Regions from separate parts of the Nocardia sp. NPDC058244 genome, predicted to be linked through region 1. Evidence: predicted binding sites of a transcription regulator. Region 1 holds the regulator's gene; the other holds the start of a gene.
What was found. Region 1 encodes HspR, which represses chaperone genes until heat shock. Its sites were predicted from a motif close to ANNTGAGTNNNNNNNACTCANNT; they were not measured.

Region 1 (4,421 bases):
CGCCGCGCCCTGATCCGGGCCGGCACGCCGCCGCAGATCATCGCCGCCGACCCGGTCGGCTGAGAACCCGTCCCGCACCACCCGTTTCGCGAAAGAGACCGATGAGCGAGATTCCCGCCCCGGCCTGGACGGCGACTGTCGTCGGCCACCACCGTCTGCGCAACGACATCGCCGTGATCCGGCTGATCGGCGACTTCGTGCCGTTCGCGGCGGGCGGTTCGGTCGAGGTGGAGGTGCCCCAGCATCCCGGCGTGCGGCGCAGGCTCTCCCCCGCGCTGCCGCCCTCGCTGGACGGCAAGCTGGAATTCCACGTGCGCACGGTGCCCGGCGGCTGGTGCTCGAGTTCGATCGTCGCCGACACCAAGCCCGGCGATCAGTGGCGGATCAACGCGCCCTACGGCGTCTTCCACGTCGATCCCGAGGCCACCGAGGTGGTGATGATCGCGGGCGGGACCGGTCTGGCGCCGATGCGCGCCCAGATCCTCGAGCTGGCCCGGCGGGAGAATCCGCCGCGCACGTACCTGTTCTACGGTGGCCGCTCCCCGCGCGACCTCTACGCCTCGGACATGCTGTTCCTGCTGTCCGGCGAATTGCCCTGGCTGACGGTGATTCCCGTGGTCGAGAGCCCCGACGATCCGTCGATCCGCGACGAATGGCACGAGCACTCCCGCGTCGACATCGGCTTCGCCCCCGCCGAGATGCTGCACGGCACGCTCGCGGATGTGGCCGCCGCGCACGGCCCGTTCGGTCAGCAGGTCCTGGTCTGCGGCTCCCCCGCCATGGTCCGCACCACGGTCGACCGGCTGATCGAATCCGGCACTCCCCCGGCGAACATCACCGCCGAGGGGGCCTAGAACAGGGGGTCGTGGCGGATCGACTTGGCCTGCGTGCCCGCGGCCATCAGGCGGAACTTGGTGGTCTGGACCATGGAGGGCGAGCCGACGATCTGGACGTCGCGGTCGGCCCAGGGGCCGTAGCTGGCGACGACCTTGCCGATCTGGCCGGTCATCCGGGGTTCGAGGCCGGGGAGTTCGGCCTGGGGTTCGCCGGAATCGTAGAACCACCAGGGGTTCTCGTCGCTCTCGCTGACCGGGGTGACGGTGAGCCACTTGTTGGCGATGGCCAGCTGGCTCAGGACCTGCAGGTCGTAGAGGTCGCAGGGGTGGTGGCCGCCGACGAACAGGTGGACCTTCGGGTTCACCCGGCGCTGGGCCATCGCCATGATCTGCGCGCGCAGCGGCGCGATGCCGGTGCCGCAGCCGACCATCAGCATCTTGCGCTTGGTGTTGCGGGGCACGCCGAGCCCGCCGAGCGGCGATCCGAGCAGCCACTGGTCGCCGACGGTGGTGTGCGAGACCATGGCCGGGCTCACCCAGCCGCCGAGCACGCTGCGCACGTGGAACTCGATCTCGCCGTTGGCGTTCGCGGGGTTGGCCGGGGAGAGGTAGCGCCACATCCGGGGCCGCGCCGGCACCTGGACGCTGAGGTACTGGCCCGCCGCGTACTGCATCGGCTGATCGAGCTGCACCCGGATGACCGCGAGATTGCGCAGCACCTCCCGGCGTTCGACCACGGTCGCGCTCCAGGCGGCGGGCGTCGTCTCCTTGTCGGCGGCGCTGATCATCGCGCCGCTGATGGTGGCCAGACCCTCGTCCCAGGCGCTGGCGACCTCGTCGGTCCACATCTCGGTGCCGGCGAATTGGCGCATGGCCGACTTCAGCGAGTTGGCGACCGCGACGTAGTGCGCGGGTTGCACGCCGTACTTGCGGTGATCGCGCCCGAGCTGGGCCAGGAAGGGAAGCAGCTTGTCCGGCTCTTCCAGCCGGTCGAGTGCGTAGGAGATCGCCTTGACGAGCCGGTCACGCTGGGAGTCCATGGCGGCCGGGAAGTAGTCGCGGACGCCGGGATAGTCCGTGAACAGGATCGAGTAGAACGACCTGGCTAGCTTCTCGGGCCCACCGTCTTCCGCAGCAACCGCCTTGAACGTAGTTCGGATCAAAGCGACAGTCCGCGAATCCATATGTGTCACAACCTCGTTTCGCCATCGAACGCTAGCCGCGCCGGCGAGTGACGGGCTGGGAGGACACTCGTCAGCAGCCGATGCGAGAAGTCTAGGCGAGGTTTGCCAGCTTCGTAATCGTACTCTTAAACATCACGAGTGTAATTCTCTAAAAACCATACGGTACTCATCAGTATCACCTGAAAACATACCTCAAGATCGTTAAAGACGGGTGAACGCTACCTCACACTTTGCTGATCTTGCCCGCAAAAGCATCAATCCCGCACCGATGTGCCTGGTAGAGCGACCCTTCCGCTACGAATCCGAGGCCCCGAAATCCGACGCGCCGTGCCGCGACACGCGGGAAGGGTGGGTCGGAGCGCCGGGATTCTCCTGCGGAAACAGGCTCCGATTGGTCCGAATTCAGCGTCCTTCCAGCAAACTTCCGTGATGGTTCCGAGATATATCCCCACCTCACAGCGTTGCACCGGGTGACACCCGGAGCAAGATCACGAATAAAGAGGTTGCTGGAGAATCACCAGCCGGTCGCCGGGGATTGACCGAGCCCCCGGCCCGCGACCGCGGGAGCGGATCGCGAACCGGGGGCCCGGTCGAAACATGGAACTCAGCGTCGGTGCCGTGGCTGCCAGACCACGAGCGCGGTGCTGCGCTGGGGCGGTGACAGGTCGGGCCGGTAGCCCGCCCGCAACTGCTCCAGCTCGGCGCTCATCTCCTCGACGCGCTGTTGCAGCGCCTCCACCTGATTGGTGAGCTCGATGATGCGCTTGATGCCGGCGAGGTTGACGCCCTCGTCCTGCGACAGCCGCTGCACTTCGCGCAGCAGCTCGACGTCGCGGGCCGAGTACCGGCGTCCGCCACCCGAAGTGCGTTGGGGGGTGACCAAACCCAGCCGGTCGTACGTGCGCAGCGTCTGCGCGTGCATACCCGCCAGCTGAGCCGCCACCGAGATCATGAAGAACTCGGCACGCGAGGTCCCACCCGACGCGGACTTCGGAGCCCGATCCTGATCTGCGCCTCTCCCGACGCCCTCCGTGGTCACGCTGCGCTACCTCCTCCGGGCGCTGAGCTCGATGCGCGGGGCCATCAAGCACCCGCCCATCCCGCACGCGGATCGAAGCCACCGGCCCGCTCGGCCTCCTGATAGCGCTTGAGCGCATCGGTGGCGTCGGAGTCCAGGTTCTGCGGAACCGCGACCTTCACCGTGACCAGCAGGTCACCGGCGCCGCCCGCCGCGCCGCGCTTGGGCACACCACGACCGCGTACCCGCAGGATACGCCCGTCGGCGGTGCCCGGCGGCACCTTCACGCCGACCCGGCCGTCCAGCGTCGGCACGGAAACAGTTGTCCCCAGCACCAATTCGCTGTAGCTCACCGGGAGCACCAGGGTGAGGTCGTCGCCCTGACGGCCGAACACCTTGTCCTGGCTGACGTGCACGGTCACGTAGAGGTCGCCCGAGGGCGCCCCACGCAGGCCAGCTTCGCCCTGCCCGGCCAGCCGGATCTTCTGCCCGTCACTGACACCCGGCGGAATCCGCACCGTGATGGTGCGGGTCCGGTTCTGGATGCCGGTGCCCGAGCAGTCGGTGCAGGGGTCGTCGATGATCGACCCGGTGCCGCGGCAGTCGTCACAGGGCTCGCTGAAACCGAACGCGCCCTGATTGCGGCTGACCACACCGGAACCGTTGCAGTGCGGACACACTCGCGGGCTGGTGCCCGGCTTGGCGCCGCTGCCGTGACACGTGGTGCACGGCGACGGACTGGTCATCCGCAGCGGAACGGTGACACCCTGCGCCGCCTCGCGGAAGCCCAGCGTCGTCTCGGTCTCCACATCGGAGCCACGGCGCGGACGGCTCGCGCCCCGCGCGCCGCCCCGGTTGAACAGCCCGCCCAGCAGATCGCCGAGCCCACCGTCGCCCGCACCGGCGCCGCCGGCCTGGCCGAAGATGTCACCGATGTTGAAGTCCTGCGAGAAGCCGCCGCCGGCGCCGGGGGTGAACCCGCCGCCGCCGTAGCCGCGCCCGCCGCCGCCCGCGAACAGGCGACGCGTCTCGTCGTACTCCTTGCGCTTGGCCGGATCCGACAGCACGGCATTGGCCTCGCTGACCGCCTTGAACCGCTCCTCGGCCTTGGTGTCACCCGGGTTGGAGTCCGGGTGCAGGTCGCGGGCGAGCTTGCGGTAGGCCTTCTTGATCTCGTCCTGCGAGGCGCCGGAGGAGACACCCAGCTCCTTGTAGAAGTCCTTCTCGATCCACTCCCGTTGGCTCACCGGGCATCTCCTCCTCTCGAGTTGTTATTGAGTGTCGCCGTCGGCATCCGAATCCGATGCCCCCACGGCCTCGGCATCGGTTACCCCGACCAGCGCGTGCCGAAGCACCCGGTCGCCGAACCGATAGCCCTTGCGC
Region 2 (4,421 bases), 290 kb from region 1:
GTAGTCGGTCAGGTTGTCGACGTCGACCACGAGACTCGTCGGCCGACCGGCCGGCTGTGGGCCGGACTCGATGTCGATGACGTTGTCGTAACCGAGCCCGGGGTCGTACCCGAGCACGGCGCCCGCACCGAGCGAACCGTTGTCGACCAGCGTCCGCTCGTCCGGGCGACCGGCCTCGCCCGCGACCAGGCGGGTCGCCGCCTTGCGCAAGGCTTTCGCCACCAGTCGCTCCATCTGGCGCACGCCCGCCTCGCGGGTGTAGTTCGCCGCGATCTCGCGCAGCGCCGCGTCGGTGATCGAGACCTCCTCGGCGGTCAGCGCGTTGCGTTCCAGCTGCCGGGGCACCAGGAAGTCGCGGGCGATGGCCACCTTGTCGGCCTCGGTGTAGCCGTCGACGGTGATGAGCTCCATCCGGTCCAGCAGCGGGCCGGGGATGGTGTCCATGACATTGGCCGTCGCGATGAACAGCACGTTCGACAGGTCGAGGTCCAGGTCCAGGTAGTGATCGCGGAAGGTGTGGTTCTGCGCGGGGTCGAGGACCTCGAGCAGCGCCGCCGCCGGGTCACCGCGGAAGTCGGAGCCGACCTTGTCGATCTCGTCCAGCAGCACGACGGGATTCATCGACCCCGCCTCCTTCACCGCGCGCACGATCCGGCCGGGCAGCGCGCCCACGTAGGTGCGCCGGTGGCCCCGGATCTCGGCCTCGTCGCGCACGCCGCCCAGGGCGACGCGAACGAACTTGCGGCCCAGCGCCTTCGCGACCGACTCACCCAGCGAGGTCTTGCCGACACCGGGCGGACCGACCAGCACGAGCACCGCGCCCGAGCCGCGTCCACCGACGACCTCGAGGCCACGGGCGGCCCGGCGCGAACGCACCGCCAGGTACTCGACCATGCGGTCCTTCACCTCGTCCAGGCCGTGGTGATCGGCGTCGAGCACGGCACGGGCGGCCGAGACGTCGGTGCTGTCCTCGGTCTTCACCGTCCACGGCAGGTCGAGCACGGTGTCGAGCCAGGTGCGGATCCAGCCCGATTCCGGGCTCTGGTCGCTGGCCCGCTCCAGCCTGCCGACCTCGCGCAGCGCCTCGGCGCGCACGTTCTCGGGCAGGTCGGCGTTCTCCACGCGGGCGCGGTAGTCGTCGGCGCCGTCGGGTTCGTCCTCGCCGAGTTCCTTGCGGATGGCGTTGAGCTGCTGGCGCAGCAGGAACTCGCGCTGGCTCTTCTCCATGCCCTCGCGGACGTCCTCGGAGATCTTGTCGGTGACCTCCACCTCGGCGATGTGCTCGGTGATCCACTCGATCTGCTTGGTCAGCCGGGTGACGACATCCGGGGTCTCGAGCAGTTCCCGTTTCTGCTCGTTGGACAGGTACGGCGCGTAGCCCGCCGTGTCGGCGATGGCGTCGGGGTTGTCGAGCTGGTTGACGATGTCGATGATCTGCCACGCCTCCCGACGCTGCAGCACCGCGACGACCAGCTTCTTGTATTCGGCGGCCAGCTCGGTGGTCCGCTCGTCGGGCGCCACCTCCTCGACCGGTTCGGCCTCCACCCACAGGGCGGCGCCGGGCCCGGTCACGCCGTGCCCGATCCGCGCCCTGCGCTCGGCCTTCAATACGGCGGCGGGAGCGCCACCGCGCATGCGCCCGACCTGCTCGATCGAGGCGACGACGCCGTAGGAGGCGTACCCTTCGTCCAGCCGGGGCGCGACGAGCACGGCGCCGGTCTTCCCGGCCTGCGCGGCGTCGATGGCGGCCTGCGCGGATTCGTCCAATTCGATGGGCACGACCATGCCCGGCAGCACGATCGGATCGGTCAGGAACAGCACCGGCAGGTTCTGAGCTGTAGTCATGTCGACCCTTCCAAAGTTGAGCTTTGCTGACTCAACCCAGTCGGGTACCCGTTTGTTCCGGCCCGTGCCCCGGTTCACTGACGGCGAACATTCGACCGTCCCGACCAGGGCTTGTCCGGACTCCGCCCGGTGTGACAGCATCAGCGCCATGACTGATCGAATCGAGTCCCCCCGCGCCTGATGCGCGACGTGACCGGGACGGAATTGCCCGGATCGCCGACCTCCCTGTTCGACCACGCGATGCGCCTGCATCGAGAATCACCCGACGCGCCGCTGGAGCGGAGCGGAGATCCCTACCCCGATGAGTCATGGCACGGGCGCGGGGACACACCACGCCGCCCGAAAGATCGACGGACCGTAGGTCTCGACCTCGCGGCCCTGCTCGACGCGCATTTCGCCGATCCCGCCAGCACGCCCGCCGACCTGGCCGACGCGTGTCATCAGGTGCACGTCCCGCTGTTTCGGACCGAGCATGTGGTCGCCGCGGCCCGGCGGGTGGAGATCGAGCGGGTCCGCCGGACCGGCCGGTGGCTCGTCCGGCGGGGCACCGATCGCTGTGCGGTGACGATTGGACTGGCACTGCTCGAAACCGCGCCCGAGGGCGGCGACATCCCGCTGTTGCAGACGATCGGGCTGCTGTCGGAGGGTTTCGGTCCGCTCGTGGTGGACACGATGGCGCGTTGCCGGGGCGCATTGTCCGGACTGCTGTGGCTCGGTGACCGCGTCGAAGGTTGGGGCCGCGTCACTGTCGTCGAAAAGCTGTGCGCCGCTTACGGTGTGCACGCCCGGGATTGGCTGTTGCGGCGATCATGCAACGGGGAGTACCACAACCAGTACTTCGCGGCCGAGGTCGCGATTGCGGCCGACCTCGCCAGCGTGATCACCGGCGACGACCCCGATCTCGACCTCGTCCACCACACCGGTGTCCTGCTGTCCGCGATGACCGACTGCGCGGGAATGGGTCTCACGCTCGACGAGTATCCGGCGGCGCCGAACGTCCTGGCGGCGCACTCGAAACATGTGGCGCGCCTGGCACCGACAACCCATCGCTACGGGAATCTTGCGAACCTCGCCGACTACCTCCTGCGGCCGTCGACACGGGAGTGGCGGGGCAGGGAGCAGGCAATCGACCGGTACCTCACTTTGCTGAACCAGCCGGAATGGGAAGCGACTGCGCGAACCGGTTTGGCGCGGGGCGATTTCCGGGTGCTGTGGCTGCGGCAGGCGGTCGGCGCGCGGCTCGACCTCGCCCCCTTCACGTCATGACGGCGCCGGTTTCGCTGTTCGACCACGCGATGCGCTTGCATCGCGAGTCGCCGGAAGCGCCGCTGCCGCAGGAGGGGTATCCCTTTCCCGACGATCCGTGGCACGGCTTCGGCGCCGCCCCTTCGCATTCCGGGCACCGGCGAGCCGAGGGCATGGCGCTGGCCGCGCTCCTCGACGCGCATTTCGGTGACCCCGCACGGTCACCGGTCGACCTGGCCGCGGACTGCCACCGCGTGCACGTCCCGCCGTACCGGAACGAGCACGTGGTGGCCGCGGCGCTGCGCGTCGACGCCGAGCGGGTGCGGGCGACCGGGCGCTGGCTGGTGCGCCGGGGAACGGATCGGTGCGCGGTGCGGATCGGGCTGGCGCTGCTCGGCACGGTGCCCGACGACACCGATATTCCGCTGTTGCGGACGATCGGATTGCTGTCGGATGCCTTCTCACGCTTGGTCGTCGACGCGTTGGCGCGGTGCCGGGACGGGACCGCCGCGCTGCTGTGGCTCGGCCCACGGGTCGACGAGTGGGGGCGGGAGATCGTGGTCGAGAAGCTGTGCGAGCACCGAGGTTCGACCGTCCGGGACTGGTTGTTGCGTAATTCGTGCCGGGGCAGTTATCTCGACGGGTATGTCGCGGGGAAGGTCGCGATCGCGGCCGACCTCGCCACCGCGATCACCGCCGACGACCCCGATCTCGACCTCGTCCACCACACCACCGTGCTGCTGTCGGCGATGACCTACTGCGCGGGAGCGGGTCTCACGCTCGACGAGTATCCGGCGGCGGCGCGGGTGCTCGACGCGCACTCGAGACAGGTAGCGCGCTTGGAGCCGTCGACCGACCGCTACCGGCACGTGGGCACCCTGGCCGACTACGTGCGGCGCGCGGAGCCCACCGGGTGGGCGCGGATGAGCGAACGCTATCTGGACCTGCTGAACCGGCCGGACTGGGCCGCGTACGCGCCGTGAAACGACGTCGTGAAACAACGAAGCCTCCCCGGAGTGATCCGGGGAGGCCGCGCTGTGCAGGGGAACCGAGCTAGAGGTTCGTGGTACGGATCTGTTCGGTGGGCGGGTCGTAGGTGCGACGACCGGTGGAACCGCCCGAGCTCAGGACGCCGAGGACGGCGCCGGCGATGAGCAGGATCGCGCCCAGGATGCCCAGGATGATCGGCAGGGTCTTGCCGAACAGGTCGAGCTTGTCGAGGCTCTCCTGGGTGACGGCCATCTGCGCCTCGATGGTGTCCTCTTCGAAAACGAGGTGCGCCTTCAGCGCGGTGACGTCGACCTGGTTGGCGCTGCGGCCGTAGAACAGGT

Region 2: a site for HspR is predicted at 1,860-1,882, ahead of lon (endopeptidase La). Genes of this name have one in related genera too.

The regions. Positions count from the first base shown of each region.
Region 1 is NZ_JBHVWX010000001.1:415,504-419,924, reverse strand. Features, by position in the region: gene ACFVW6_RS01915 (FAD-binding oxidoreductase) at 1-63, shown strand, start outside; gene ACFVW6_RS01910 (FAD-binding oxidoreductase) at 102-854, shown strand; gene ACFVW6_RS01905 (FAD-binding oxidoreductase) at 851-2,020, opposite strand; gene ACFVW6_RS01900 (heat shock protein transcriptional repressor HspR) at 2,625-2,972, opposite strand; gene dnaJ (molecular chaperone DnaJ) at 3,104-4,285, opposite strand; gene grpE (nucleotide exchange factor GrpE) at 4,310-4,421, opposite strand, start outside.
Region 2 is NZ_JBHVWX010000001.1:124,229-128,649, reverse strand. Features, by position in the region: gene lon (endopeptidase La) at 1-1,845, opposite strand, end outside; gene ACFVW6_RS00575 (hypothetical protein) at 2,026-3,111, shown strand; gene ACFVW6_RS00570 (hypothetical protein) at 3,108-4,073, shown strand; gene ACFVW6_RS00565 (DUF3068 domain-containing protein) at 4,144-4,421, opposite strand, start outside.